3 regions of the Pseudarthrobacter xylosi genome follow, and region 1 is predicted to be linked to each of the others. Evidence: predicted binding sites of a transcription regulator. Region 1 holds the regulator's gene; each other region holds the start of a gene.
The links. Region 1 encodes HrcA, which represses chaperone genes, less so after heat shock. Its sites were predicted from a motif close to TTNGCACTCGNNNNNNNCGAGTGCNAA; they were not measured.

Region 1 (9,484 bases):
CTCGACTGCGGGCCTGGTCAGGATAATGCGGCTGACTTCCTTCTGCTGCAGCGCCTGTACAGCCTTGGCCATCGCGAGGTACGTCTTGCCCGTGCCTGCAGGGCCGATCCCGAAAATCACCGTGTTCGCGTCAATCGCGTCCACGTAGTTCTTCTGGTTCAGGGTTTTGGGCCGGATGGTCTTCCCCCGGCTGGAGAGGATGTCATGGGTGAGGACGTCCACAGGGTTCTGCAATGACTGGCTGCGGAGCAACGCAACGAGCTGGTGCAGCACCGCGGGGCTGATGACGGTGCCGCGGGCCACGAGGCCGCGCACTTCATGCAGGAGCCGCATAATGCGGGGAACTTCGGTGGCAGGGCCGCTGATGGAGAGTTCGTTTCCACGGACGTGGAAATTAACAGACGGGAACTGCTCTTCGATATAACGCAAGGCCTCGTCATGGCTGCCGAGCGATTGGACCATCTGGTCGGAGTTGTCAAAGAGAACCACCTCCGTCCGGACACCAGGAAGTGAATGGGGGAATTCTCCGGCGGCGCGGTCAGTATTGAGCCGGCGCTTTCCGTTCGCTGATTCAGTCATGGTGCTGGCCCGCAGGCCTGTGGTCTCCTCCACTTCGAAACTTAAAGTGCCGCCGGCTGCTGCGTGGGCGGGGCTGTTGCCGAACACGCGGGAGCCAGCGGAGTCCTTCTATCTTACGCCAGGAGGCACCTCCCGGCAGCGCCCCGGCGGTCGCCGGGAAGGGTGCCCGCCACCGGCGTTGCTGCGGGATGGTTGGCTTCATTAGGTATCAACTTCGTATCAGGCTCATATCGTTCCCGTTGCAGTTGGGCCGGCAGGCTGGTTTCGGTCCTTTTGGCAGAACAGGCTATGCCATGCTGGAAATCACAGCCGTTCGGGGACCGGCTGACGGGGCCCAGGCCTCACCATTTTACAGCCGGGAAAGGACAGGCCACGAGAGTGCCGGAAACAGCGACCCCCCTCACTGCCAGACGCTCCGTGCCACGTTTCCGTCCGCAGCGGCTCCTGGGTCTACTGCCGGCATTGCTCCTTCTCACCGGCTGCATCGCGGACCCCAGCCCCGAGCCCAACCTGAACTCCAACTCCAGCCAGGCTGTCACCGGCTCACCCGGGGCGCCCTCCACCAGTGCACCCCTGGAAACCACACAGTCGTCTAATAAGGCACCCGTCTACTGGATCGGCCGAAGCAACAACAACGTGTTCCTGTACCGGGAGTTCCGGGACGTGCCGGAGCAGGAGAATCCTGTGACACGTGCCCTGCGGGCCATGATGTCCGAGAAGCCGCTGGACCCGGATTTTTTCACGCCCTGGCAGAATCCCGAGAAACTCGCCTCGTCTATCTCAGGCAAGAACGTCATCACGGTCGACATCTCCGAGGACGCATTTAACAGCAATCTCGACGCTGACATGGCCGCCCGCGCCATCCAGCAGCTGGTCTTTACCGCTACGGCAGCGGCCGCGAGTTCCGGTTTGATCGATTCCGGCCAGCAGATCCAGGTCCGGATCCTGGTGGATAGCCACACAGACTACGTTGCCTTCGACCACGTCCAGCTTGGCGACCCCATGTCCCGGGCTGCCGGCATGGTGGCGCCCGTCTGGATCATCGATCCGCAGGAAGGGACGGACCTGGTGGGCGGAAGCGTCAAGATCACCGGCCGCAGCACGGTTCCGGGCGGTAAGCTCCGCTGGCAGATCCTGAGGGCCGAAGCGAACGGGAACAAGGCGCCATACCTCACCGGGGAGACCACAGCGGCGGCTGAAGCGGCCCAGGCCGGGGTGTTCACGCTTGCGCTTAGCTTGTCCGCCGGAAACTATGAGCTCCGTGTTTCGCAGGTGGATGCCGCCGGCAGCAGCCAGGAGCTGAATGTGGATACGCGGAACTTCAACGTCCGGTAACAGGCCGTATCAGGAGACTGGCGCTGTCCAGCGTCCCAGTACATCGCTGGCCAGGACAACCGCTGCCGGTCCGGCCGTGGATGACCTGAGGACGTGGTGTCCCAGGAGGGCCGTCACGGCGCCGGCATCGCAAAGCCGTGTGACTTCGCGGGGACTGATTCCGCCTTCCGGGCCAACGATGAGCAGAACTTCCAGGGGTCCGGCGTCAGCCTGGGCGCCCTGCCATGATTCCAGGACAGACCGGAGCGGCCGGACCGCGTCTTCGTGCAGGATTACGGCAAGGTCCGCGGCCGCCACTGCCGCCGCAAGGCCTGGCGTTTCGACGGCGGCGCGCACCTCGGGGATCCAGGCGCGGCGTGCCTGCTTGGCCGCCGCAGTGACCACGGACTGCCATTTTGCGTGGGCCTTGGCCGCACGCTCGCCCTTCCAGCGGACTATTGAGCGCTCAGACTGCCAGGGAACTACGGCATCGATCCCGAGTTCGGTTGCCGTTTCCACAGCCAGTTCGTCGCGGTCCCCCTTGGCCAGGGCCTGCACCAGCACCAGCCGGATATCGGGCCGGTCCTCCACGGCGAGGGCGGAGCATTCCACGGTAAGCTCTGCAGGCGACGCCGAGACAACAGTTCCCGTCAGCCGTTTTCCGGCGCCGTCGGCAATGTCCACGGCCTCACCAGGAGATAGCCGTTTCACGGTCACGGCGTGGCGTGCCTCCGGACCTTGAAGGATAAAACGGGCACCGGGCACCAGCTCGTCCAGCGACCCGGCGCCGCTGAAAAAAACGGGATTGCTCACTGTTACAGGTTACCGAACCGGTCCCGCAGCTTGGCAAAGACGCCGCCGCTGGCCGCCAGTTTGCCTTCCGTGAACTGCTCGCCCCGAAGCTTCGCCAGCTGCCGCAGAAGGTCCTCCTGCGCGGCATCCAGCTTGGCCGGCGTCTCCACCTGCAGATGGACCATCAGATCCCCGCGGCCGTAACCGCGCAGGTGCGTCACGCCGAGTCCACGGAGCGTGATGATCTCCCCTGACTGGGTGCCTGCCTTGACGTCGATCTCCTGCAGCCCGTCGAAGGTTTCCAGTGACAGTTCAGTGCCCAGGGCGGCGGCGGTCATCGGAATGTGCAGCGTTGCGTGCAGGTCGTCGCCGTCGCGGGCATAGGTGGCGTCGTTGTTGACCCGTAGCTCCACGTAGAGGTCCCCGGATGGTCCTCCGGCCGGGCCTGCTTCGCCCTGCCCGGAGAGCTGGATCCGAGTGCCCGTGGCAACACCGGCCGGTACCTTGATGGTGAGCGACCGCCGGCTGCGGATGCGGCCCTGGCCGGCACATTCGTTGCAGGGGTCCTTGATAACCGTCCCGAAGCCTTCGCAGCTTCCGCACGGGGCCGCCGTCATCACCTGGCCCAGGATGGAGCGCACCGCGCGCTGGACCTGGCCACTGCCGCCGCAGATATCGCAGCGGACAGGGTGGCTGCCTTCGCGGCAGCATGACCCGCTGCAGGTGGGGCAGGTGACCGCGGTGTCCACATCGAGTTTCCGGTTGACGCCGAACACGGCATCGCGCAGTTCGATCCGGACACTGATCAGCGCGTCCTGGCCGCGGCGGACCCGGGATGCGGGGCCGGAGGAGCCGCCCGCGCCGAAGAACGTGTCGAAAATGTCCTGGAACGCGAAGCCCTGGCCGGAGTAACCGCCACCGCCGGACCCGTTGTCGGTGCCGTTCTCGTTGCCGGTGGTGTCATAGATCCGGCGCTTCTGCGGGTCCGAAAGTACCTCGTAGGCGTGGGTCACGGCCTTGAAGCGGTCCGACGCATCGTCCCCGGGGTTTACGTCCGGGTGAAGAGTGCGGGCCAGCTTCCGGTAGGCCTTCTTGATCTCTTCCCCGGTGGCTTCCGGCGAGACTCCGAGGACGTCGTAGTGGCTGCTCAAAGTTCGTATCTCTTCCTTGTTGTACTGCCGGCAGCAGGGCTGCCGGCACTGCTCTTCGTGACTGGACCGTAGTGCTGTTACGGACCCAGAATTCTTGAAAGGTAACGGGCTACTGCCCTGACGGCGGCCATGGTGGTGGGATAGTCCATCCGGGTGGGGCCCAGCACACCGATCTTGGCTGTGCTGTCTGGTCCGTAGCCCGTGGCCACCACGGACGCTTCCGCGAGCCCGTCGTACGGGTTTTCACGCCCAATACTTACTGTCACGCCCCTCGGATCCTGCGCCATGTCGCTAAGGAGGCGCAGCAGGACAACCTGCTCCTCAAGGGCTTCCAGGACCGGTCCGATACTGAGCGGAAAATCCACATTGGAGCGGGCGAGGTTCGCTGTTCCGGCCATGACCATGCGTTCCTCGCGGCTGTTGTGGGCGAGTGTTTCCAGCCCGTGGGCCAAAGCCTGGGCCGCCGCACGCTGGCCAGGGCTGACGGACGAAACGACCCCCGGCAGCGACGGCGTCAGGCGGCTCAGCGAGATGCCCGCGAGAGAACTGAGGAAGTGTGTCCGCAACGACGCGATGGCGTCGTCGCCGAGGTCCTGGCCGACGTCGATCACGCGCTGTTCAACCTTGCCGGTGGTGGCGATGAGGACCACGAGGACCTGCCGCGGCGCAAGCAGGACGAATTCGATGTGGCGGATGGTAGCGCGGCTCAGATGCGGATACTGCACAACGGCGACCTGGTTGGTCAGCTGCGACAGCATCCTGACGGTCCTGTCCAGGACGTCGTCAAGATCGTCTGCGCCCTCCAGCAGCGCCTGGATTGCCCGCCTTTCCGCCTGGGAAAGCGGCTTTACCGCTGAAATCTGGTCCACAAACAGCCGGTAGCCTTTGTCTGTGGGGATCCGCCCGGCACTGGTGTGCGGGGCCGTGATCAGTCCGTCGTCTTCCAAGGCCGCCATGTCGTTGCGGATGGTGGCACTGGACACGCCGAGGTGGTGGCGTTCCACGAGCGCTTTGGAACCTACCGGCTCGCGGGAGTGCACATAGTCCTCCACGATGGCGCGCAGTACTTCGAGTTTGCGCGGCTCGCTCATACTCCACCTCCATCCGTGGTCACTGCAGGGTTAGCACTCGAGCAGGGTTAGCACTCGACATGCCTAAGTGCTAACAGTCTAATATGAGTCACCCCGTTGTTAGCATTGGTACCGCTCCGGGCGAAATTCCGGGCCAGGATCTAGCGGCGAGGCGGAATCAATCCATGCAATACCAGAACTGGGGTCCGCAGGAGATCACCGCGCCCGTCAGACACGAACTTCCTGAGGTTCCCGTGGAACGCGGCATGGTTCTTGAAGACGCCCAGTCCGGCTGGGTGGGAGCGGTGACCCGGGTGGAGAAGTCTGGCGGCATGCATGTAGTGGCCCTCGAAGACCGGCGCGGCAAGTCCCGGTCCTTCCGGCTCGGCTTCGGGTTCCTCCTGGAGGGGCAGCCCATCCGGCTCGTTCCCCCGGCGCCCAGGCAGGCTGCCCCCGTGGCCGCCGGCCGGACGGCGTCAGGCTCGGTCCGCGTGGCCGGCCAGCGTGCCCAGGTGGCCAAAGCGAGCAGAATCTGGGTGGAAGGAAAACACGACGCCGAACTGGTGGAGAAAGTCTGGGGTGACGATCTCCGCGTAGAGGGCATCGTCGTCGAGCCTTTGCACGGCATTGATGACCTCGCGGGTGCGGTGGCCGCGTTCGGTCCCGGTCCGGGCCGCCGGCTGGGGGTCCTGGTGGACCACTTGGTGCCGGATTCGAAGGAGTCGCGCATCGCTGCCGCCGTAATGGCTTCCCCCGGCGCTGCCGGCAACGTGCTGATCGTCGGCCACCCTTACGTTGACGTGTGGCAGGCCATCCGGCCCGCTGTCCTGGGCATCGAACAGTGGCCCGTGGTGCCCCGCGGGCAGGACTGGAAGACGGGCATCCTGACAGCGTTCGGCTGGCCGCACTCCACGAAGGAAGATATCGGGCTTGGTTGGCAAAGGCTGCTGGGCGCTGTCCGCAGCTACGCGGACCTGGAGGCAGCACTGCTCGGGCGGGTGGAGGAAGTCATCGACTTCCTGACAGTGCCTTAACGCCGGATCCGGCACGGGCGGCGGCATTTGGCGGCTGAACCAGTATTCTTGGTACTGCGGAGGCTGCAGTTGCTTCAGTCCGGCATTCTCCAACCCAGCACCATTGCACTTTCGAAGGAAGAAAACCGTGGCACAAAACGCACGCGAGCACCGGGACGACCACGGCGGCCAGGGCCGTTCCGAGTACCAGGGCGTTCCGGCAAATGCGCTGCCGCTGACGGCCAGCGAGGACCGCCAGTGGGCCACGCTGGCACACTTCGGCGGGATTCTTGGCTGTGTTCCGTCGCTGCTGATCTACCTGATTTTCCGTGAGCGGGGCCCCTTTACCGCCCAGGAATCCAAGGAAGCACTGAACTTCAGCCTGCCGCCCACCATTGCTGCGCTGGTGGCCAATGTCCTGGTGTTCATTCCGGTGGTGGGAAATATTTTCGCTGTCATCGCCACTCTGATCTGGATCGCCCTGACCTGCTTCTCGGTGGCCGCAGGCATCCATGTCAACAAGGGCCAGCCGCACCGCTACCAGTACAACCTCCGCTGGATCAAGTAGTCCCCACCAGCGCGGGGTCACGTTGCTGGCTTTAAGCGTTAGTCGGGCAGGATCCTGCGGACCACGGCGTCGGCCAGCAGGCGGCCCTTCAGGGTCAAAACCAGCGTGCCCTGGAAGGCAGCCGGTGGCTCCACCAGGCCGTCGGCGATGAGTCCGGCCACGGCGTGCCGGCCATGTTCGCCCAGCGTTGACGTTGCCAGCCCCGATACAAGCCGGGCCTCGAGCATCACGCGCTCCACGTCGCGGGTTTCGGCGTCGAGCGTTTCCCGTCCGGCGGCCGGTGACAGGCCCTGCGCGAGCCGTCCGGCGTAGGCCGTGGGGTGCTTCACGTTCCACCACCGCACTCCGCCGACATGTGAGTGTGCACCTGGTCCGATGCCCCACCAGTCGTCCCCGCGCCAGTACGCCAGGTTGTGCCGGCATGCCTGCTCCGGCGTCCGGGACCAGTTGCTGACTTCATACCAGCTGAGGCCCGCAGCACCGATCAGCTGGTCGGCGAGTTCGTACTTGTCGGCGTGGTCGTCGTCGTCGATTCCCGGGACTTCACCACGGCGGATCTGGGCGGCCAGCTTGGTGCCGTCCTCCACGATCAGGGCGTAGGCACTGATGTGGTCGGGCTGGTAGGACAGGGCCGTCTCCAGCGAGAAACGCCAGTCCTCCAGGGACTCCCCCGGTGTCCCATAGATAAGATCCAGGCTCACGGCCAGTCCGGCCTCGCGCGCCCACTGCACCACCTGCGGCACGCGGCTGGGCGTGTGCGTGCGGTCGAGGACTTTGAGGACGTGGGGAACGGCAGACTGCATGCCAAAGGAAACCCGGGTGAAACCGGCGTCGGCCAGCACCTGCAGGGAGGCAGGGGTGACCGAGTCCGGGTTTGCTTCGGTGGTCACTTCGGCGCCGGGTTCCAGGCCCCAGTGCCCGACGGCGGCAGTCAGGATCCGGGCGAGGTCCTCCGCGGGGAGCAGCGTGGGGGTGCCGCCGCCGAAGAAAACTGTGCTCAGGGGCCGGTCCGGAAGACCAGAGTCCCGCAGGACCGTGGCGGCAAAGTCCACTTCGGACACGGCCGTGCTGGCGTAGGCGTCCTGCGACGCTCCGCCGCCGAGCTCGGTGGCCGTGTAGGTGTTGAAGTCGCAGTATCCGCAGCGCACGGCACAGAACGGGATGTGCACGTAGAGTCCGAAGGCCCGGTCCGCCGCACCGTCCACTGCCTGTGCGGGCAACAGACCGTCCGACGGCGCCGGGTCGCCGAGCGGAAGAATGCTAGGCACTGCAGGGGCCCCCGGTGTTGCCGGCCACTGTCATCACTACTTCTTGGCCTTGTCCTTGGACTCGTCAGTGGTCAGCGCAGCGATGAAGGCTTCTTGGGGAACCTCAACGCGGCCCACCATCTTCATGCGCTTCTTGCCTTCCTTCTGCTTCTCCAGCAGCTTGCGCTTACGGGAGATGTCGCCGCCATAGCACTTGGCCAGAACGTCCTTGCGGATGGCACGGATGCTTTCCCGGGCGATGATCCGGGAGCCGATGGCAGCCTGGATGGGTACCTCGAACTGCTGGCGGGGAATAAGCTCGCGCAGTTTGCCGGTCATCATCACACCGTAGGCATAAGCCTTCTCACGGTGCGTGATGGCCGAGAAGGCATCCACCTGTTCGCCCTGAAGCATGATGTCCACCTTCACCAGGTCGGCCACCTGCTCGCCGTCGGCCTTCCAGTCCAGCGAGCCGTAGCCCCGGGTCTTGGATTTGAGGATGTCGAAGAAGTCGAACACGATCTCAGCGAGCGGCAACCGATACCGGATTTCGACCCTGTCCTCCGACAGGTAGTCCATGCCGCCGATAACACCGCGGCGGCTCTGGCAAAGTTCCATAATGGCGCCCACGAACTCATTGGGCGCCAGGATAGTGGCAGCCACCATCGGCTCGCGGACCTCGGCGATCTTGCCGGAGGGGTATTCGCTGGGGTTGGTCACGTGGACCACCTTCTTGTCCTCCAGCGTCACCTCATACTCCACGTTGGGGGCAGTGGAGATCAGGTCCAGGTTGTATTCGCGCTCGAGCCGCTCCCTGGTGATTTCCAGGTGGAGCAGGCCGAGGAAGCCCACCCGGAAGCCGAATCCCAGGGCGGCGGACGTTTCCGGCTCGTAGACCAGCGCGGCATCGTTGAGCATCAGTTTCTCCAGCGCATCGCGGAGCACGGGATAGTCCGTGCCGTCCAGCGGATACAGGCCTGAGAAGACCATCGGTTTGGCATCGGCATAGCCGGGAAGCGACTGCGTGGCGGGCTTGGCAAGGTTGGTGACGGTGTCGCCCACCTTGGACAGACGGACGTCCTTCACACCGGTGATGAGGTAGCCCACTTCGCCCACGCCGAGACCCTTTGAGGGGGTGGGCTCCGGGGAGCTCACCCCGATCTCCAGGAGTTCGTGGGTGGCCCGGGTGGACATCATCTGGATGCGTTCACGGGGGTGCAGCATGCCGTCAACCACACGGACGTAAGTGACCACACCGCGGTACGTATCGTAGACGGAGTCGAAGATCATGGCGCGCGCGGGGGCGTTCGGGTCTCCCACGGGGGCCGGCAGGTCGCGGACGATCTTGTCCAGCAGTACCTCGACACCCATGCCGGTCTTGCCGGAGACGCGGAGCACGTCGTCGGGGTCGCCGCCGATCAGGCTGGCCAGTTCGGCCGCGTACTTCTCGGGCTGGGCGGCCGGGAGGTCGATCTTGTTCAGCACCGGGATGATGGTGAGGTTGTTTTCCATCGCCAGGTACAGGTTCGCGAGAGTCTGCGCCTCGATGCCCTGCGCCGCGTCAACAAGCAGTACTGCCCCCTCGCAGGCTGCCAGCGAACGGGACACCTCGTAGGTGAAGTCCACGTGACCGGGGGTGTCGATCATGTTCAGCGCGTAGCTGGTCCCATCGAGCTCCCAGGGCATGCGGACCGCCTGGGACTTAATGGTGATGCCGCGTTCGCGCTCAATGTCCATGCGATCCAGATAC
Region 2 (9,880 bases), on a different contig from region 1:
CGGGGCCCGTCTCAGCCCCGGCGGACTCCGCCGTGATGAAGGATTCGCTCTCCAGTTCACTGAAGAGGTCCGGCTCGTCGTAGGGGTCGTGACTAAAGAGGTCCTGGCCGGAAGAGCCCTGACCGGACGAGTGCTGACCGCCGGAGCCAGCACCGCCGGCTGTGGTGGCGGCCCGCAGGCTGGCTGCAGTGACCGCGTCGGGGCTGGCCAGCGCAGTGCCTGTCCCGGAGCTGACGGCAACCCGGCTATCAGCCTCCGGACCAACAGCCTCCGGGGCTCCCGCGAAGCCTGGGCCTGAACGCGCTGCCACCCCCTGCTGGTACGCGGTGGCGGCCGCACGCGCGCGGACATCCGCTGCCTCATTGAGGTCGTGGCCTGCGTGGCCCTTAACCCATTCGAAGGTGTACTTCCGCCCGGCGATTTCCCGGTCCAGTTCCTTGAGCAGCTCCACGTTCAGGACGGGCTTGCCGTCGGCCTTCCGCCAGCCCTTGCGTTTCCAGCCCGGCATCCACTTTGTGATGGAGTTGATCACGTACTGGCTGTCGCACAGGACCCTCAGGTCCTCCTCCGGGACGTGGGCCGTGGCGCGGAACAGGTCCAGGACGGCCATCAGCTCGCCCTGGTTGTTGGTGCCGTGCGGCCATCCCCCGGCGCGCCAGCAATCGTCGTTCACATACCAGGCCCAACCGGCCGGGCCGGGATTTCCTAAAGCCGAACCGTCGGCCGCTGCAGTAATTGTCACGGAACCATCCTGCCAGACACCGCTGACAACCCGCTCAGCCAGCGTCTGAGAAACCGCTTACCGAAAAGTCTTGACGCCGAAGTCGAAGCGCGGAAGAATCGGAATCCTGACTGGGAAAGCGCTTTCTCAGTCGAAGCTTCCCCACCGGCACCGATGCCGCCACGGGGACCCGCGTGGGGTGGACCTCCACCTTTTTGAGGAAGGCACATCAATGAAGATTCAGGCCATCAGCCGCAGGAGATTCCAGTTCGGCGCAGTCGCCGTCGCTGTCTCGCTGCTCGCCACAGGCTGCGGCGCACCCACCGGCTCCAGCGAAAGCAGCGAAGTCACCCTGCGGTTCGCCTGGTGGGGCAACGAGTACCTCAACGCGCAAACAGAGAAAGTCATCGACGCGTTCGAGGCCGAACATCCCAACATCAAGATCGAATCCGAGCCGGGCGAATGGGCCAGCTACTGGGACAAACTGGCCACCACCACCGCTGCCAATGACGCACCGGATGTCATCCAGATGGACCAGAAATACATCGCGGAATACGGTGGCCGCGGGGCGCTGACGGACCTGTCCAAACAGAGCGGGATCGACACCTCCAAGCTGGATCCTGGATCTCTGGCGTCCGGCCAGTACAACGACGCACAATACGGGCTGAGCACCGGGAAGAACGCCTACGTCATCATGGCCAATACCAAGGTCTTCGAGGCAGCAAACGTCCCAGTCCCCGACGACACCACCTGGACCTGGGACGACTTCATGGACACCGCCGCGAAACTCAGCGCCGCCGGTGGCGGGAAGAGCTACGGCGCAGCGTACGGCACCAACGAGGCGGACCTCATCATTTGGCTTCGGCAGCACGGCCAGAACCTGTACTCCCAGGAAGGGAAACTGGATTTCGACACCGCTACGGCCGCTGCGTTCTGGGAGAGACTGAAGGAACAGCGCGATTCCAAGGCAAGTCCGCCAGCTTCTGTGGCCACCGAGGACTCCGGCGCAGGGCTTGAGGAGAGCCTGTTCGGCACCAACCGGGTGGGCATGGCCTGGTGGTGGACCAACCAGCTGGGATCGCTGGAAACCACCACGGGCAGCAGCATCAAGATGCTCCGCGCCCCCAGCACCGACGGGAAGACTGCGGACAACGGCATGTACTTCAAGCCCACCATGTTCTGGTCCGCGTCCTCACGGTCCAAGCACCCGGAAGCAGCCGCAACATTTATCAATTACCTGGCCAACAGCCCCGCGGCAGGCGCCATCCTCATGACAGACCGCGGAGTCCCCAGTAACTCTGAGATCGTCAAGGGCATCACCCCGGCCCTCAAGCCGGCGGACACCACAGTGGTGGCCTTCCTGAAGCACATTGCGCCGGACATCGCCGACGCGCCTCCCGTCCCGCCAGTGGGTGCCGGCAGCGTCCAGAACGTCATCAAGCGTTTCACCGATGAAGTCCTGTACGACCGGATGACCCCGCAGGCGGCCGCCGAAGCGTTCAAGAAGGAAGTCGAAGGAATGCTGGCCACGGCCCGCAAATAGTAGAAACAAATGCGGCCCCCTCCAGTGGAGGGGGCCGCATTATGGTTTGCGCGGAACGTAGTCCGGGCGCTGGGGACTAGAAGCCGCCCATACCGCCCATGTCGTCGCCGCCACCCATGGCCGGAGCGTTCTTCTCCGGCTTGTCAGCCACAACGGCCTCGGTGGTGAGGAACAGGCCGGCAATGGAAGCCGCATTCTGCAGGGCAGAGCGGGTTACCTTGACCGGGTCGTTGATGCCGGCAGCCAGCAGGTCGACGTATTCGCCGGTTGCTGCGTTCAGGCCGTGGCCTGCAGGCAGGCCGCGGACCTTGTCGACAACAACGCCAGGCTCGAGGCCGGCGTTGAAAGCGATCTGCTTCAGCGGGGCGTCGATGGCAACGCGGACGATGTTCGCACCGGTTGCTTCGTCACCTGTGAGGTTCAGGTTCGCGAACGCCTTGGCGCCGGCCTGGATCAGTGCAACGCCACCGCCGGCGACGATGCCTTCTTCAACAGCAGCCTTCGCGTTGCGGACAGCGTCCTCAATGCGGTGCTTGCGTTCCTTGAGCTCAACTTCGGTTGCGGCACCGGCCTTGATGACTGCAACGCCGCCGGCCAGCTTGGCCAGGCGTTCCTGCAGCTTCTCGCGGTCGTAGTCCGAATCGGAGTTTTCGATCTCGGCACGGATCTGGGAAACGCGGCCAGCGATCTGGTCGGCGTCGCCGGCACCTTCAACGATGGTGGTCTCATCCTTGGTGACAACAACCTTGCGGGCGCGTCCCAGGAGTTCCAGACCGGCGGTCTCCAGCTTGAGTCCGACTTCCTCGGCGATGACCTGGCCACCGGTGAGTACAGCGATGTCGGCCAGCTGGGCCTTGCGGCGGTCGCCGAAGCCCGGAGCCTTGACGGCTACGGACTTGAAGGTGCCACGGATCTTGTTGACGATCAGGGTGGCCAGGGCCTCGCCCTCGATGTCCTCGGCAATGATCAGCAGCGGCTTGTTGGACTGCATGACCTTTTCCAGGACAGCAACCAGTTCCTTGACGTTGGAGATCTTGGAGTTGACGATCAGGATGTACGGGTCCTCAAGGACCGTTTCCTGGCGCTCAGTATCGGTTACGAAGTAAGCGGAGATGTAACCCTTGTCGAAGCGCATGCCTTCGGTGAGCTCGAGCTCCAGGCCGAAGGTGTTGGACTCCTCGACGGTGATGACGCCTTCTTTGCCCACCTTGTCGAGGGCTTCAGCGATCAGGGCGCCAATTTCGTCGTCACCGGCGGAGATGGAGGCGGTAGCCGCAATCTCTTCCTTGGTTTCGATTTCCTTGGCGGAGGCCAGCAGCTCAACCGTGACGGCCGCTACAGCCTTCTCGATACCGCGCTTAAGGGACAGCGGGTCAGCGCCGGCCGCGACGTTGCGCAGGCCTTCCTTGACCAGGGCCTGCGCCAGCACGGTAGCCGTGGTGGTGCCGTCGCCAGCGACGTCGTCCGTCTTCTTGGCAACTTCCTTGACCAGCTCGGCGCCGATCTTTTCGTAAGGGTCGTCCAGCTCGATCTCCTTGGCGATGGAAACACCATCGTTGGTGATCGTGGGGGCGCCCCACTTCTTTTCGAGGACGACGTTGCGTCCACGCGGGCCGAGGGTGACCTTGACGGCGTCGGCGAGGATGTTCAGGCCCCGCTCAAGACCGCGGCGTGCCTCTTCATCAAATGCAATGATCTTGGCCATAACGGCAGTAGTCCTTTCGGGACAGTCGTTAAGAATGAACCTCACTGCAGTGCCCGCGACGGACGATCCTTCACCGGTGGCCTCTGTATGCCGCGGCTGGGGATCTCACTCCAGCTAGGTATTTCTCTCGCTCCACGACCGCCGCCAAGCTTCGCTGCCGGAAAACCGGACGTTGCTTTAGCAGTCGGTACGTAAGAGTGCTAACTCAATAATTAGCACTCCCTAGGTGAGAGTGCAAGCGAAAGACCTCGCAAATCGCGCCGTCACAGCGGCCCGTTCGCCACCGGCGATCAGCTTGCGGCCCGGCCTGCAGTCTCACGGCCGGTGAGCACCGCCCTGTTGTCTGCGCCGTAGGTGAACACCATGTAGTTGGCCGTCGTGATGTCACCGTTGGCGTCGAAGGCAACCGGCCCGGACTCGCCGTCGTAATTAATGCCCGCCCCGGTCTTCAGGACCGTGAGGCAATCGGTGTAGGACAGGCACGGCTTGGTGGCCGGCCCAGAGGCCTGCGCGGCGGGCTGCCCGCCTGCTGTCCCGCCGGACACGGCGATCAGGTTGGCGGCAATGGAGCGGCCGGCGTCGTCGTCAGCCTTCGCGGCCGCCAGTGCCGCAAGATTCACGGCGTCGTAGGTCTCTGCTGCGAACGAAAGGTCTTTCAGTGCAGGATTGACCGCCACGAGTCGGGCTTGGAAGTCCGCGGACGGCAACAGACCCGGTGCCACGGCACGGGCGCCGTCGAGGGCCTTGGATCCCAGCCCCGAACCGTACTGGGCGAAGGCGCCGTCGCTGAGGATGATGCTCTTGCCCGAGAGCCCTGCGTTGTTGAGCTCTGCGAGGGCGCCCTGGGCGTCGTCCCTGGCGATCAGCACTACCGCGTCCGGCGTGGCGGCCTTGGCAGCGGCAGCCGCGTTTCCGGCGTCGCCGGGCTTGAAGGCGGTGGTGGAGACTGTGTCCAGGCCGGCGTTCCTGGCGGCGCCGGCCACCGCGGCGGCTACGTCTTTTCCGTAGCTGGAGTCCTGATGGACCACGGCAAGGCTCTTGGCGCCGCCATCCTTGGCCAATTTCACCAGCACCGATGCTTGGGCAACATCCGCAGCTGACGTCCTGAAGTAATAGCCGCCGCTCTTGTAGCGGGACAGGCCGGCAGCGGAGTTAGCCGGCGAGACGAGCGGGACGCGCGCAGCCGAGAGGACGTCGATGGCGGCCGCGGCGTGGCTCGAATCGGTCGGTCCGATCACCGCATCAACTTTGGCTGAGGCAAGATTCCTGGCCTGGGCATCGGCGCCATCGCCGGCGCCCACCACCAGGTCAACAGGCCTGCCCTTGTGACCTCCGGCCGCATTGATTTCCTTGATGGCCAGTTGGGCCGCGGCGAGCTGCGAGTCGTTGAGGAAGGCCTGCTTCCCTGTGCTGTCCTGGATCAGTCCGATCCGCAGCGTGCCGTCACCGGATGCTTCGGCGGATTCAACGCGGACGTTGCCGCCTGCACCGCCGCAGCCGGCCAGGGCCAGCAGGAGTGCCGCCCCTGTAGTTGTGCGGACGATTGTTGAGCTCAAGCTGCGGAAGATCACTGAGCGGGCCGGACGTTTTCTGCCTGGGGGCCTTTCTCGCCTTCGCCAACCTCAAGCTCGACGCGCTGGCCTTCATCGAGGGCCCGGTAGCCTTCGCCCTCAATGGCCGACCAGTGCACAAAGACATCATCCCCGGAGCCGTCCACCGTAATAAAGCCGTAGCCCTTTTCGGCGTTGAACCACTTAACCGTTCCCAATGCCATGATGTCCGCTCTTTTCCGTCGTGCCGTCGGTCCCCGTCGGAAGTGTGCCGCTTGTTACGGACCGAAGCCTGAAATCACTCTAGCGACAAGCCATCCGGCGGGCCGAGCCACACGGCCGCTCCGGTGCCCAAAAGTTATTCAGGCGTGATGGCGAGGCACTACTGGTAGCCCGGCCCCAGGACAACAACCAAGGGCACCTGGAATTCCTGAGTCTCTACCAGCGTGGGAATGTTCAGGAGTTTGGACACTGCTTCTGCGTTGGCTTTCTGCGCCGGGCCTGCATAGAAGATTGCGGATGTCTGCTGCGGAGCGCCGCCCCAGTTTCCCACCTGGCCCAGCGTCCAGCCATCGGCCTGGACCATCGAGCTGATGCGTCCGGCGAGCCCGGCCGTACCGGCCGCGTTGTAGATGGCAACGCCCCGGGTCTTGTCCAGCACAGCCGCGGAGGGAACGTTACTGGGCGAAGCGCTGGGCTCGGCGTCCGGGCTCTTAGAGGGCTCCGGGTCCGCGGAAGATTCAGCGGTGACTGACGGAGCCGCGCTTGCCTCGGGCGCTGCTGTTGATTCCAGGCTGGTGGAGGCTTCGCTGCCGGCCTGGAACCCGAGCTTGGGGAGGATCAGGAAGGACACCACTCCGATGGCCAATGCCACAATCCCCACAGCAAGGATGGGCCACAGCTTGCGGCGGGCAGGCGCCGAGGCCGCACGGTGGACGCCCTGCCGCGAGGCGGACTCCGGAACCTTGTCGAATTCATCCCGAGCGTATTTGGTCATGGTGGGAGACGTCCTTGTTGATTGCTGCTGATGGCTCAGCACGAGCTTGGTCAGGCGTCGGAACCCAGGCGTCGTGCAGTGCGTGCCCGGTGACGCGACGTACGTAGTCTACGCAATCTCTTAACCAGCATGGGGTCGTGGGACAGTGCGGCCTCGGTGTCAATGAGGGCGTTGAGCAGCTGGTAGTAGTGGGTCGCGGACAGATCGAACAGCTCCCTGATGGCCTGTTCCTTGGCCCCCGCGTACTTCCACCACTGCCGCTCCAGTGCCAGCATCTGCTGGTCGCGCTCGATCAAAGCTGAGTCACGGAGCGTAAAATCCGCCAGCAAAGAGCTGCGCTCCTCTGGCTCCGGCACGTACTCCCGAGCAGGTTCCGCCACGGCACACCCCTTCGCTGGTCTTGCTGAATCACCGGTTGGGTTTCAAAATCTCTTCCCCATGTTACGGCGTGAATAACACCCATGTCATTTACGGCCCGGCTGCAGTGGCCGGTAACCCTGCGAGAATGGGAGCGTGTTTGATTCTGACGCGCTGTTCGAACTGACGGCGAACCCGGCGGAGGACGTTGGCTTTGCACAGATGGCCGCTTTGCCGCTCAGTGAGCTGATGGCGGCTGACTGGGCGGAGGCGCTGAGGCCGGTTGAAGCTGAGCTGCGCGACGTCCTAAATTTCCTGGCCACCGAAGTTGCCGCGGGCCACCAGGTGCTGCCGGCGCCGTCGAACGTTCTGCGCGCCTTCCGGCAGCCGCTGGCCGGCGTCAAGGTCCTGGTAGTGGGCCAGGACCCCTACCCGACGCCGGGCCATGCGATTGGCCTGTCCTTCGCCGTTGACGGGCGGACCCGGCCCATCCCGCGGAGCCTGGCGAATATCTACCGCGAGCTGGAGGCCGATCTTGGCCTTCCCGCACGCGTCCACGGCGACCTGTCTGCCTGGGCCGGCCAAGGGGTTCTGCTGCTGAACCGGGTCATGAGCGTACGCGCCGGGGCTGCCGGCTCCCACCGGGGCAAAGGCTGGGAGGCCATCACGACGGCGGCAGTCACCGCCGTGGCCGGCCGGCGCACGTCCGACGGCGGGCCGGCGCCGTTGGTGGCGGTGCTGTGGGGCAGGGACGCGGAGAGTGTCCGGCCCCTTCTGTCCGAAACGGCGGTCGTGTCCAGCGCCCACCCCAGCCCGTTGTCGGCGTCGCGCGGATTCTTCGGCTCCCACCCCTTCAGCACCATCAACCGGCTGCTGCAGGACCAGGGCTGCCTTGGCGTAACGTGGGAACTCCCTCCGGTCCCTTAGCTTAGGGTTACCTTATGAGCACCGTTCCGGCCGCCACCAGCGCCACAAAAAATACACGTCCGCAGATCGATCTCACGGTCATTCGGCGGGAAGAACTCTCGCCCCACATGGTCAGGATCGTGGCCGGCGGCAAGGGTTTTGCCGCCTACGTGAACAACAGTTTCGTGGACCGCTACGTCAAGATTGTCTTCCCGCAGCCCGGCGTTGACTATGCCCGGCCGTTGGACCTGTGGACCATCCGCGAAACCATGCCCCGCGAGCAGTGGCCCTTCACCCGCACGTACACGGTCCGCTGGGTGGACCTCGAGGCGCAGGAACTCGCCATCGACTTTGTGATCCACGGTGACGAGGGGCTGGCCGGTCCGTGGGCGGCTGCTGCCAGGCCCGGCGACACCTTCACCTTCACCGGGCCGGGCGGTGCCTACAACCCGGCGCCCGACGCTGACTGGTACCTCTTTGCCGGTGATGAAGCCGCGCTTCCGGCGATCGCCGCCGCCATTGAATCGTTGCCGGCTGAAGCGGCCGGCCTGGCATTTATCGAGGTCGACAGCGACGCCGACATCCAGCCCGTCGCGTCCCCGGCGGGGGTTCAGGTGACCTGGCTGCGCCGCAACGGCGCGCCGGCCGGCGTCGGGGACCTCCTGGTCTCAGCGGTGGCTGGCGCCGAGTGGCCCGCTGGGCGGGTCGACGTTTTCGCCCACGGTGAGAGGGGCTACATGAAGGGCCTGCGGGACGTGCTTTTTGTCCAGCGCGGCCTTGAACGGAGCCAGGTTTCGCTGTCCGGCTACTGGGCCCAGGGCCGGGTGGAGGACGACTTCCAGGCCGAGAAGAAACTCCCCGTGGGAAAGATCTGAGCAGGGAAGATCTGAGCATGGAAGATCTGACCGGGATATTCCGACGCCGGCGCTAGCTAGCGCCGGCGGGCGCGCCGCCGCTCGTTGCTGGCCAGGCTGCGCGTCAACGGCCGGGCCAGGGTGTCGCCGAGGACAATGCCGGCCGCTGTTCCCAGGACTATCGCGCCGGCGTTGAGCATGCCGCCAGCGCCGAGGAGGACATCGGCTTCCTCGATAGTCAGCACATACATGGACCGGAAAATGGTCAGCCCGGGCAGCAGGATCAGGGCCGCCGGGACGGCCACCACCAGCTGGGGAGCGCCCATCTTCAGCGCCACCACCCGCGCCAGCAGCCCAATGACGACCGCGGCGAGCGCCGGGGAGAACCGGTCACCGACGCCGAGGGACCCGGCACCCAGCAGCACAAAATAGCCCACCACGCCCACGCCCGCGGTAGGCAGCAGCAGCTCCCACGAGGTCTGTTCCGTTATGCCGATGGCCATCACTGCGACGGCGATAAAGACCACCAGGACCCAGAGGTCGTAGGCAGGCGGGAACGTCTCCGTGACGCTAATCGGCTCCATCCCGGTCATGGAACCCATCACAAAGGCCACCGCGATCCCGGCCACAATCGCGCCGAATGTCAGCAACGTGGACAGGAACCGGCCCGCGGCGGTCACGGGGAAGCCGTTGATGGCGTCCTGGACCGAGGAGACGAGGCGTCCGGTGGGCAGGAGCAGGAGGATGCCTCCCACCACCACAATCGCCGGCGCATTGGTGAGGTGAAAGCGCCACAACAGCAACGCGGAGAGCGTGACAGCGAAGGCGCATGCCGCCGTCGTAAAGAAGTCCGGAACCCGCCATCGGCCCAACTGGCGGGCGAGCAGGCTGATTCCGATGTTGGCCACGAAGGCGATGCCCGAGGAGACCGGCCCTCCACCGAGCACGCCCACAAAGACTGCCGCGAACACGCCGAAGGCTACGGTGACCATCCAGCGTGGAAACGGTTTGGGACTGGTGATGGCCTCGTCCAGCCGGCGGATCGCCTCATCGCGGCCCACTCCTCCGGCCACGATGTCCGTCACCAGCCTGTGTACCTTGGCCAGCCCGGCATAGTTGTTTGTCCATGACCGCACCACGCGAAGCAGCGCGATGGGCGTCTGGTCCTTGGGCGCGTAGTTGATGCCCACCGACTGGTTGGTGATGTCCACTTCGATGTTTTTCAGCCCCAGCGCCGCGGTAACGGC
Region 3 (9,880 bases), on a different contig from region 1:
GCGCGGTACAGCCTCGCCGACGGCCAGTTGCCGCAGCTCGAGGACGGCCCGCACGTCAGCTTCGCCGCTGACCTGCCGGACCTCCCTGCCTACGGCGCCGGCGCCGGACTCTACAGCGACGTGCTGCGCGCAGACCCCGGCTTCTGCAACGAGCAGCCCGACGCGCTCTACCTCGGACAGTTCGCCCTGGCCCGGCTCGCAGCCGGCGGCCAGCTGCTCGACTCCACACCCCTGTACCTCCGCGAATCCGACGCCCAGGTCCCCGGCCCACGGAAGCGGGCCCTGTGAACATGCCGACCAGCCCTGACCGTTCCAGCAACGACGGAGTGGTCTTCCGGGACATGACCCTGGACGACGTGCCCGCCGTGGACGCCCTCGAACAGCGGCTGTTCCCGGCCGACGCGTGGCCGCTGCACATGTTCCTGTCCGAACTGTCCCAGCACGAAACCCGCCGGTACCTGGTGGCGGAAAGCGGCGGGGACATTGTGGGCTACGCCGGCCTGATGTGCATCGAGCCCATCGCGGATGTCCAGACCATCGCCGTCGTGCCTGAATTCGAAGGCAAGGGCATCGGCTCAACGCTCCTGACCCGGCTGATCGACGAAGCCCGGCACCGCGGTGCCGCGGACGTCCTCCTGGAGGTCCGCGCGGACAATCCCCGGGCGCAGCAGCTGTACGTGCGGTTTGGCTTCGAACAGATCCACGTCCGCCGCGGGTATTACCGCGACGGCGTCGATGCCCTGATCATGCGGCTGCAGCTGGTCCCCGACGGCACAGCACACCACTCCGCAGCAGCCCCGGACCTCACACCGGCCGACCCGGAACCAGTCCCCGATCCCACAACAGAAGCAGGCAAGGCATGAACCGCTCGCAGCCCCTCGTGCTGGGCATCGAATCCTCCTGCGACGAAACCGGCGTCGGTATTGTCCGCGGCACCACGCTGCTGACCAACACGGTGTCCTCCTCGATGGACGAGCACGTCCGGTTCGGCGGTGTGATCCCCGAGATCGCCTCCCGCGCACACCTTGACGCCTTCGTGCCCACCCTGCGGCAGGCCCTGGCAGACGCCGACGTGACGCTGGAGGACGTGGACGCCATCGCCGTAACCTCCGGCCCGGGGCTCGCTGGCGCCCTGATGGTGGGGGTCTGCGCCGCGAAGGCCCTGGCCGTGGCCACCGGAAAGCCGCTGTATGCCATCAACCACCTGGTGGCGCATGTCGGCGTCGGGCTGCTGGACGGAAACCCCGACGGCGGTGCTGCCGCCGGCCGTGGGGCCGGTCCTGCCGCCGGGCTCGGCCACGGCGGCCGTCTCCCGGAGAACCTCGGCGCCCTGCTGGTCTCCGGCGGGCACACCGAGATCCTGAAGATCAACAGCATCACCAGCGACGTCCAGCTCCTCGGCTCCACCATCGACGACGCCGCCGGCGAAGCCTACGACAAGGTGGCCCGCATCCTGGGCCTCGGCTACCCGGGCGGCCCGGCCATCGACAAGCTGGCCCGCACCGGCAACCCCAAAGCCATCCGGTTCCCGCGCGGCCTCAGCCAGCCCAAGTACATGGGCACCGCCGAGCAGCCGGGGAAGCACCGCTACGACTGGTCCTTCAGCGGCCTGAAGACCGCCGTGGCACGATGTGTGGAGCAGTTCGAGGCCCGTGGCGAAGCGGTGCCGGTGGCCGACATCGCCGCGGCTTTCCAGGAAGCGGTGGTGGATGTGATCACGTCCAAGGCCGTCCTGGCCTGCCGCGAACACGGCATCAAAGACGTTCTTTTGGGCGGGGGAGTGGCGGCCAACTCCAGGCTGCGGGAACTCACCGGCCAGCGCTGTGCGTCTGCCGGAATCAAACTCCATGTGCCGCCGCTGGACCTGTGCACGGACAACGGAGCGATGGTGGCGGCCCTCGGCGCGCAGTTGGTGATGGCCGGGATCGGGCCCAGCGGCATCCGCTTCGCCCCGGACTCGTCGATGCCGGTCACCGCGGTCTCACTCCCCGCCTGACCCCGACTGCCCAAACCCCCGCCGAACCGTTGCGGGGCACTTTGGGCGTGTCGTCGTCGTAATTTACGATGGCGGCCGGCGTGTTCGTGTCAAAGTGCCCCGTTTCTGGGGTGGGATTTAGCCCGTCGGCCCGTTCCGCATCTGCTTCACCAGGTCCAGCACCACGGCCTGCAGGTCGCCGCCGTGCTCGGCAGCGATGCGGCGCTGCCGCTGGTACCCGGCGCCGCGGCGGATGATCTTTTCGACGTCCGCCAGTTCGTCGGGGCAGCCGAGCTTCGCGGCCACCGGCTCCAGCCGGTTCAAGGTCTCCAGCAGGTGGTCGGTGACCAGCTGTTCGTTGCCGGCGGCGTCGAGGATGATGATGGCCTCCATGCCGTAGCGGGCGGCACGCCACTTGTTCTCCTGGATGTGCCAGGGCGGCATAGTGGGGATGGTGCCGCCGTTGTCCAGGGTGGTCGAGAATTCGTCCACCAGGCACTGGGTGAGGGCTGCAATGGCGCCCACTTCCTCCAGCGTGGCCAGGCCGTCGCAGATGCGCATTTCGATGGTGCCGAGGTTGGGAACCGGGCGGATGTCCCAGCGGATCTCGGAGAGCGTGTCAATCACACCGGTGGTGAACATGTCCTGGACGTAGGACTCGTATTCGCCCCAGGACGGGAACTGGAAGGGAAGCCCCGCCGTCGGCAGTTGCTGGAACATCAGGGCACGGTGCGACGCGTAACCGGTATCCTCCCCGCCCCAGAACGGGCTCGACGCCGAGAGCGCCTGGAAATGCGGGAAGTAGTTGACCAGGCCGTCCAGCACGGGGAGTGCCTTTTCGCGCCGGTCCAGGCCCACGTGGACGTGCACGCCGTAGATGACCATCTGCCGGCCCCACCATTGGGTGCGGTCGATCAGCTTGGCGTACCGAGCCTTGTCCGTCACGGGCTGCAGCTGCGGCGGGCTGAACGGGTGGCTGCCTGCGCAGAAAACCTCCACGCCCATGGGATCGGTGATTTCGCGGACGGCGGCCAGGGACCTGCTGAGGTCTTCCTTGGCTTCGGCGGCAGTTTCGCAGATGCCGGTGACCAGCTCCACGGTGTTGAGCAGCAGTTCCTGCTTGATGTGCGGGTGCTCGTCGTCTTCGTTGAGTTCGGGGTGCTTGGCAACCACGCCGCTGAGCACTTCGTTGGCGACCGATGCCAGTTCGCCGGTCTGGCCGTCCACCAGGGCCAGCTCCCATTCCACACCAAGAGTTGATTGCTTCGATGAAGCGAAATCAATCTTCATGCGTTCCCCTAACTGTTCGGATATCACTGGGCACGCGCCGCGTTCAAGTCTAATGCAGGGGTAGCATCGACTTGATGGCCTTGTTCATATGGAGCCGTGAGTGTATTCACAAATCCACCCTCTTTTTCGCGGCCGCCGCCGTGGCCGCCATGACGGCCTGCACGGCGGTTCCCACCCCTACCCCGGCGACCTCCAGCCCCGCGCCGGCCTCGAGCCCGGAATCAGAGCGCCCGACGACGGCGCCCCCGCCCGCTTCCCCCTCACCTGACCCCGGGCTCCGTCCGCTGGGCTGGGGCCCCGAACAGCGGGACCAGGATGCCGCCGTAGCCGCCGTGGCGGCGATGTCGGTCGAGGAGAAGGCCGGCCAGGTGCTGATGCCGGTATATGCCGGCACCGATGCCGAAGCCCAGGCCGCAACCATTGAACGCCTCCATCTGGCCGGGTCCATCATCATGGGCGACAACGTCCCGCTTGACGCGCGCGGGCAGGCGGATCCGGCTGCCCTGGCAGCGGTCAACGCCCGGCTGGCGCAGGCCACGAAGGCCGATGGCAGACTCTGGCCAGGGCTTATCGGCGTGGACCAGGAGGGCGGCATCGTGTCGCGGCTCGGCGCACCCCTGACCGAATGGCCAACAGCCCTGAGCTACGGGGCCACCGGAAATGTGCCGCTCACCAAGGACGCCGGCCGGGCCCTGGCTGCGGAGATCGGGTCGCTGGGCTTCACCGTGGACTTCGCGCCCGTTGCGGACGTGACCATCGGTCCCGCGGATCCAACCATCGGTGCCCGGTCAATGTCCGGCAACCCGGATGCGGCGGGAGCGTTGGCCGTGGCGTTCTCTCAGGGCATGCAGGAAGCCGGCGTCCTGCCAGCCCTCAAACATTTTCCGGGCCACGGCTCCGTCACGGTTGACTCGCACCAAGACCTCCCGGTGCAGCCCGAGGGCATCGCGGAGCTTGAGGCCCGGGACTGGAAGCCGTTCCGGGCTGCCATCGCCGCCGGCGTGCCCATGGTTATGACCGGGCACATCGCCGTACCGGCCCTGGACCCCGGCGTCCCGGCGTCGTTGTCCGGCCCCACGTACGCTGCGTTGCGCGGCATGGGTTTCAAGGGTGTGGCCGTGACCGATGCCCTCAACATGGGGGCAGTCCAAAAGCAATACCCGGGCGGCTCCGCAGCCACGGCGGCGCTGGCTGCCGGTGCAGACCTGCTCCTGATGCCTACGGACGTGGGGCAGGCCCACACAGCCATCGTGAGCGCCGTGGCGGCCGGAACCCTGCCCGCGGCGCGCCTGGACGAAGCCGCCATCCGGGTGGCCACCATGATGACCTGGCGCGGCCGCGTCACGTCGCCACCTGCCGGCTCGGCCCCTGCCAGCGCCGCCCCCGGCAGCAACGTCGATATCTCGGCACGGGTCTCCGCGGCCGCAGTCACCGTGCTCTCCGGACACTGCGGCGCGCCAATCGTCCAGGGAACCATTCGGATCGCTGGAGGATCACCTCAGGACCGGGCACGGTTTGAGGCTGCCGCAGCGAAGGCCGGGCTCGGCACCGGGGCGGGCCCACTGGTCAGCCTCATCGGTTACGCCGGCCGTCCGGTCGGGGGCGATATCGCAGTCGCCTTGGATGCGCCATGGCCGCTGCAGGATTCCAGCGCGCCGGTGAAAATTGCGCTCTACGGCCGGACTCCGGGTGCCTTTGACGCAGTCGTTGCCGTGCTGGCAGGCAAGGCGGCTGCCCCGGGAAAGCTGCCCGCCGCCGTCGGAAGCTATCCGGCCGGGACGGGCTGCCCCTAACCGGCCCCTCCCCAACTGGGTCGCAGTAGATGTCGTTTTGAGCGGTCTTAACGACATCTACTGCGACCCAGTTGGGGGAACGCGTTTAATGGACAGGTGCCCATTCTGAATAAAGACATGACCTTGTGTATTTCGCTGTCGGCCCGGCCCAGCAACAACGGGACGCGGTTCCACAACCACCTCTACGACCAGCTGGACCTGAACTGGATCTACAAGGCCTTCGCCCCCACCGACCTGGCCCAGGCGATCGCCGGCGTCAGGGGCCTGGGCATCCGCGGCTGTGCGGTGTCCATGCCGTACAAGGAGGACGTGATGGCCCTCGTGGATGAGCTGGATCCGTCCGCCAAAGCCATCGATTCGGTCAACACCATCGTGAACACGGATGGGCACCTGAAGGCCTACAACACCGACTACACCGCCATCGAGCAGCTCCTCGCCGGCAACGCCGTACCCACGGACTACTCGGTGCTGGTCCAGGGCGCCGGCGGCATGGCCAAGGCCACCGTCGCGGCCCTGCGCGACGCCGGCTTCACGGACGTCACCGTCATCGCCCGGAACGAAGACACCGGCCGGGCGCTCGCTGAGCAGTACGGGTTCCAATGGCGGGCAACGCTCGACGGCGGCACGGCGGACCTGATCATCAACGTCACACCCATTGGTATGGCAGGCAGTATGGCAGGCGGCCCGGACGTGGACTCGCTGTCCTTCCCGGAAGATGCGATCGCGGCAGCCAACGTTGTGTTCGACGTTGTGGCGCTGCCGGCCGAGACGCCCCTGATCAAGGCGGCCCGCATCGCCGGGAAACAGGTGATCACGGGCGCCGAGGTGGCCACCATCCAGGCGCTCGAACAGTTTGTGCTCTACACCGGCGTGCGGCCCACCGACGAGCAGGTCCGGGCCGCCGAGGACTTTATGCGCGCACAGTAGGACAGGGTCTCAGGCCAGTTCGCTGTTTTAGACGGGTTCCACCGAGATGGCCACCCGGTCCTCGCCGATGCGGGTCAGGACCAGGGTGGCTGTTTTTTGTCCGGCCTTCTTCCCGGTGTTCTTGCTGGCGCTCTTGCTTCCGGCGAACAGCTGCTTGCGCAGTTCCTCCGGGGTTACCGAGGTGCCGCGCTTCTTGATGTCCAGCACCGTGATGCCGTTCTCCTTCACCCAGGCCTTGAGCGCCCTGACGTTGTACGGCATCACTTCCAGGACCTTGTACGCCCGGGCGAAGGGTGTGTCCACCAGTTCCGGAGCGCAGATATAGGCGATGTGCTCGTCCAGCAGGTGCCCGCCCAGTTGAAGCGCGACGTCGGCCACCAGGCCGGCGCGGATCACCGCACCATCGGGCTCATACAGGTAGCCCGCCGCCGGCCCCACTGGCGCCACCGGACCGCCGTCGAAATCGTCAGCGCTGGTCAGCTCGGCGGCACCCTGCGGGCCAAGCAGCAGCGCGGCCCGGCGGATTCCAGGCCGGCGCACGGAGTTGAACCACAGGGCCACCTCGGTGACGTCGCCGCCTACCGATACCCATTGCGCCTCACAGCCGGCGGGAACCGATTCGTGCGGCATGCCGGGGCCCATTTTGACGCCCACGGCGCGCCCGGTGGCTGCGAGCGATTCCACAAAGGACAGCGGCGGCGAAAACGCCTCAGGATCCCAGATCCGTTTCGTACCCGAGGTCGACGTGACCCGTCGTGCGGGATCCAGCCACACGCCGTCGACCCCTTCCAGGGGAACAGTGGTGGCGTCCGAATGCACCACGGTGGCGTTGGGGAAGGGGATTAGGTTAACCGTGGCGCAGGCGGCGGTAGTTTCGTCCATTTCCACGGCCGTGACCGTGATGTCCATCGAGGCCAGAGCCAGGGAGTCGGCGGCCAGTCCGCACCCAAGGTCCGCCACGTGCCGGACGCCGGCCTGCGCAAAGCGCTCGGCATGGCGAGCAGCAACAGTGAGACGCGTGGCCTGTTCCAGCCCGGCCTGCGTGAACAGCATGCTCCGGGCGAACTCGCCGAACTTCAGCTCAGCCTTGGTCCGGAGCCGGGACTGGGTGAGGACGGCGGAGACCAGTGCGGGGGAGTGGCCGGCCTTGCGGAGGGCCGCGTTGAGCTCGAAGGCCTTGTCCTCGCGGTACGGGCCCAGGGACGCAAGGAGCTCCCAGCCTTCGCTCGTGAGCAGTGGGGCGATCTGGTCCTGCGGTGCTTGAGCCATGGGTTCAAGCCTAGTGGAGGTGGCCCGGCGCCCAGATCCGGCTAGGGTTGAAGGCATGGAAGACAGCGCAGGCACCCAGCCGTCCGGACTACCCCAAGCCAGTACCCCGGACCTGGTGAAGTTCGCCCGCCCCGCGCTGATTGCAGGATCCGCGGTGGCCGTGGTCTGCGTCGCGCTGCTCGTGATCATCTTCTTTCTGGACACGTTCAACGCCACGGTCTACTCCGTGGGCGGCAAGAACATCCAGGACGCCACGGACGAGGCAGGGGAGATCCGCGGCCTCTACGCCGGGGCGCGCGTAGGCGGCATCATCTTGCTCGTGGTCTCACTGCTGGCTGCCGTGGGCGGAGCTGTGGTGCTGTATCTGGCGAGGGGCACCGTCAGTGAAGGGGACGACGGCGACGAGGACGTCGATTTTGAGGACCTCACCGACCGGTAAAGTCTGTTCGCCGGAGACATAATTCTGGCACTCGCCTTGACCGAGTGCTAACCAGTACATAGAGTCATCATTAGCACTCTCCCTAGGAGGGTGCTAATACACGAAGAGCTGCCAGCCAGGCTGCTGCCGGCACCGCGACGACGGTTTGCCAGCCACGGTGAAGCAGCTCAAATGTCCATGAATTTTTGCTGACGTAGAAGGAGAGGTCCGAGTGTCGGTCTCTATTAAGCCTCTTGAGGATCGTATTGTTGTCCGCCCGCTCGAAGCCGAGCAGACCACGGCTTCCGGCCTGGTTATCCCGGACTCCGCACAGGAGAAGCCGCAGGAGGGTGAGGTTGTTGCAGTAGGCCCCGGCCGCTTTGAAGACGGCAACCGCGTACCTGTCGACGTAGCCGTTGGCGACGTTGTTATCTACTCCAAGTACGGTGGAACCGAAGTCAAGACCGGTGGCAACGAGTACCTCGTGCTGTCCGCCCGCGACGTTCTGGCGATCGTCGTAAAGTAACTCTTTGGATCCCCGTACTGCTGTTCCGTCCCTGACTGAACAGCTGTGCGGGGTTCTGTCTTTGAAAGGACAAAACCATGGCAAAGCAGCTTGCGTTTAACGACGCTGCACGCCGGTCGCTTGAAGCCGGCATCGATAAGCTCGCCAACACTGTCAAGGTGACGCTCGGCCCCCGCGGCCGCAACGTTGTCCTCGACAAAAAGTGGGGGGCACCCACCATCACCAACGACGGCGTCACCATCGCGCGCGAAATTGAGCTTGATGACCCGTACGAAAACCTTGGCGCGCAGTTGGCCAAGGAAGTAGCCACCAAGACCAACGATGTTGCCGGCGACGGCACCACCACGGCCACCGTGCTCGCCCAGGCCCTGGTCAAGGAAGGCCTGCGCAACGTTGCGGCTGGCGCCGCTCCGGGCCAGATCAAGCGCGGCATCGAGGTTTCCGTAGAAGCCATTGCAGCCCGCCTGCTCGAGAACGCACGCCCCGTTGAAGGCACCCAGGTTGCCAGCGTGGCAGCCATCTCGGCCCAGAGCGATGAAATCGGCGAGCTCCTCGCCGAGGCATTCGGCAAGGTCGGCAAGGATGGTGTGATCACCATCGAAGAGTCCTCCACCACGCAGACCGAGCTGGTCCTCACCGAAGGCATGCAGTTCGACAAGGGCTACCTGTCCCCGTACTTCGTGACCGACTCCGAACGCCAGGAAGCCGTCCTCGAAGACGCCCTCATCCTGATCAACCAGGGCAAGATCTCCTCAGTCCAGGACTTCCTGCCGCTGCTGGAAAAGGCGCTGCAGAGCTCCAAGCCGCTGTTCATCATTGCTGAGGACGTTGAAGGCGAGGCCCTTTCCACCCTGATCGTCAACCGCATCCGTGGCACGCTGAACGTAGTTGCCGTCAAGGCTCCGGGCTTCGGCGACCGCCGCAAGGCCATGCTGCAGGACATTGCCACCCTCACCGGTGCGCAGGTCATCTCCGCGGAACTGGGCCTCAGCCTGGATTCGGTTGGCCTTGAGGTGCTGGGTACAGCCCGCCGCATCACGGTCACCAAGGACAACACCACCATCGTTGACGGCGCCGGTTCCGCAGAAGACGTCGCAGCCCGGGTTTCCCAGCTGCGCGCCGAGCTGACCCGCACCGACTCCGACTGGGACAAGGAAAAGCTCCAGGAGCGCCTGGCCAAGCTGGCCGGCGGCATCGGTGTCATCAAGGTCGGCGCAGCCACCGAAGTTGAGCTGAAGGAAAAGAAGCACCGCATCGAAGATGCAGTGTCCTCCACCCGCGCCGCCCTCGAAGAGGGCATCGTGGCCGGTGGCGGTTCCGCACTGATCCACGCACTGAAGGCCCTCGACGAGGATCCTGCAGTAAAGGCACTCGAAGGCGACGCCGCCGCTGCTGTGGGCATCGTCCGCCGCGCGCTGGTGCAGCCGCTGCGCTGGATCGCCCAGAACGCCGGCTTCGACGGCTACGTTGTCACCGCCAAGGTTGCCGAGCTCGAAACCAACAACGGCTTCAATGCCAAGACGGGCGAGTACGAGGACCTGATCGCGGCCGGTGTCATCGACCCGGTCAAGGTCACGCGTGCAGCACTGCGCAACGCGGCCTCCATCGCTGCGCTGGTTCTCACCACCGAGACCCTCGTAGTGGAGAAGCCCGCAAACGAAGACGAGCACGCAGGCCACAGC

Region 2: a site for HrcA is predicted at 4,147-4,173, ahead of groL (chaperonin GroEL). Genes of this name have one in related genera too.
Region 3: a site for HrcA is predicted at 7,718-7,744, ahead of groES (co-chaperone GroES). Genes of this name have one in related genera too.

The regions. Positions count from the first base shown of each region.
Region 1 covers NZ_JBVAYT010000003.1:314,471-323,954, forward strand. The annotation lists gene ACZY1F_RS09000 (PhoH family protein) at 1-579, opposite strand, end outside; gene ACZY1F_RS09005 (GerMN domain-containing protein) at 997-1,914, shown strand; gene ACZY1F_RS09010 (16S rRNA (uracil(1498)-N(3))-methyltransferase) at 1,924-2,706, opposite strand; gene dnaJ (molecular chaperone DnaJ) at 2,709-3,836, opposite strand; gene hrcA (heat-inducible transcriptional repressor HrcA) at 3,914-4,927, opposite strand; gene ACZY1F_RS09025 (DUF3097 domain-containing protein) at 5,092-5,940, shown strand; gene ACZY1F_RS09030 (DUF4870 domain-containing protein) at 6,068-6,487, shown strand; gene hemW (radical SAM family heme chaperone HemW) at 6,526-7,755, opposite strand; gene lepA (translation elongation factor 4) at 7,792-9,484, opposite strand, start outside.
Region 2 covers NZ_JBVAYT010000002.1:34,335-44,214, reverse strand. The annotation lists gene ACZY1F_RS04255 (RNase H family protein) at 1-742, opposite strand, end outside; gene ACZY1F_RS04250 (ABC transporter substrate-binding protein) at 954-2,264, shown strand; gene groL (chaperonin GroEL) at 2,341-3,969, opposite strand; gene ACZY1F_RS04240 (ABC transporter substrate-binding protein) at 4,260-5,525, opposite strand; gene ACZY1F_RS04235 (cold-shock protein) at 5,537-5,743, opposite strand; gene ACZY1F_RS04230 (LytR C-terminal domain-containing protein) at 5,902-6,516, opposite strand; gene ACZY1F_RS04225 (DUF3263 domain-containing protein) at 6,567-6,896, opposite strand; gene ACZY1F_RS04220 (uracil-DNA glycosylase) at 7,030-7,800, shown strand; gene ACZY1F_RS04215 (siderophore-interacting protein) at 7,815-8,654, shown strand; gene ACZY1F_RS04210 (threonine/serine exporter family protein) at 8,711-9,880, opposite strand, start outside.
Region 3 covers NZ_JBVAYT010000004.1:181,005-190,884, forward strand. The annotation lists gene tsaB (tRNA (adenosine(37)-N6)-threonylcarbamoyltransferase complex dimerization subunit type 1 TsaB) at 1-288, shown strand, start outside; gene rimI (ribosomal protein S18-alanine N-acetyltransferase) at 291-863, shown strand; gene tsaD (tRNA (adenosine(37)-N6)-threonylcarbamoyltransferase complex transferase subunit TsaD) at 860-1,996, shown strand; gene ACZY1F_RS10935 (glutamate--cysteine ligase) at 2,114-3,265, opposite strand; gene ACZY1F_RS10940 (glycoside hydrolase family 3 N-terminal domain-containing protein) at 3,607-5,058, shown strand; gene ACZY1F_RS10945 (shikimate 5-dehydrogenase) at 5,155-5,985, shown strand; gene ACZY1F_RS10950 (class I SAM-dependent methyltransferase) at 6,013-7,254, opposite strand; gene ACZY1F_RS10955 (hypothetical protein) at 7,310-7,693, shown strand; gene groES (co-chaperone GroES) at 7,905-8,198, shown strand; gene groL (chaperonin GroEL) at 8,276-9,880, shown strand, end outside.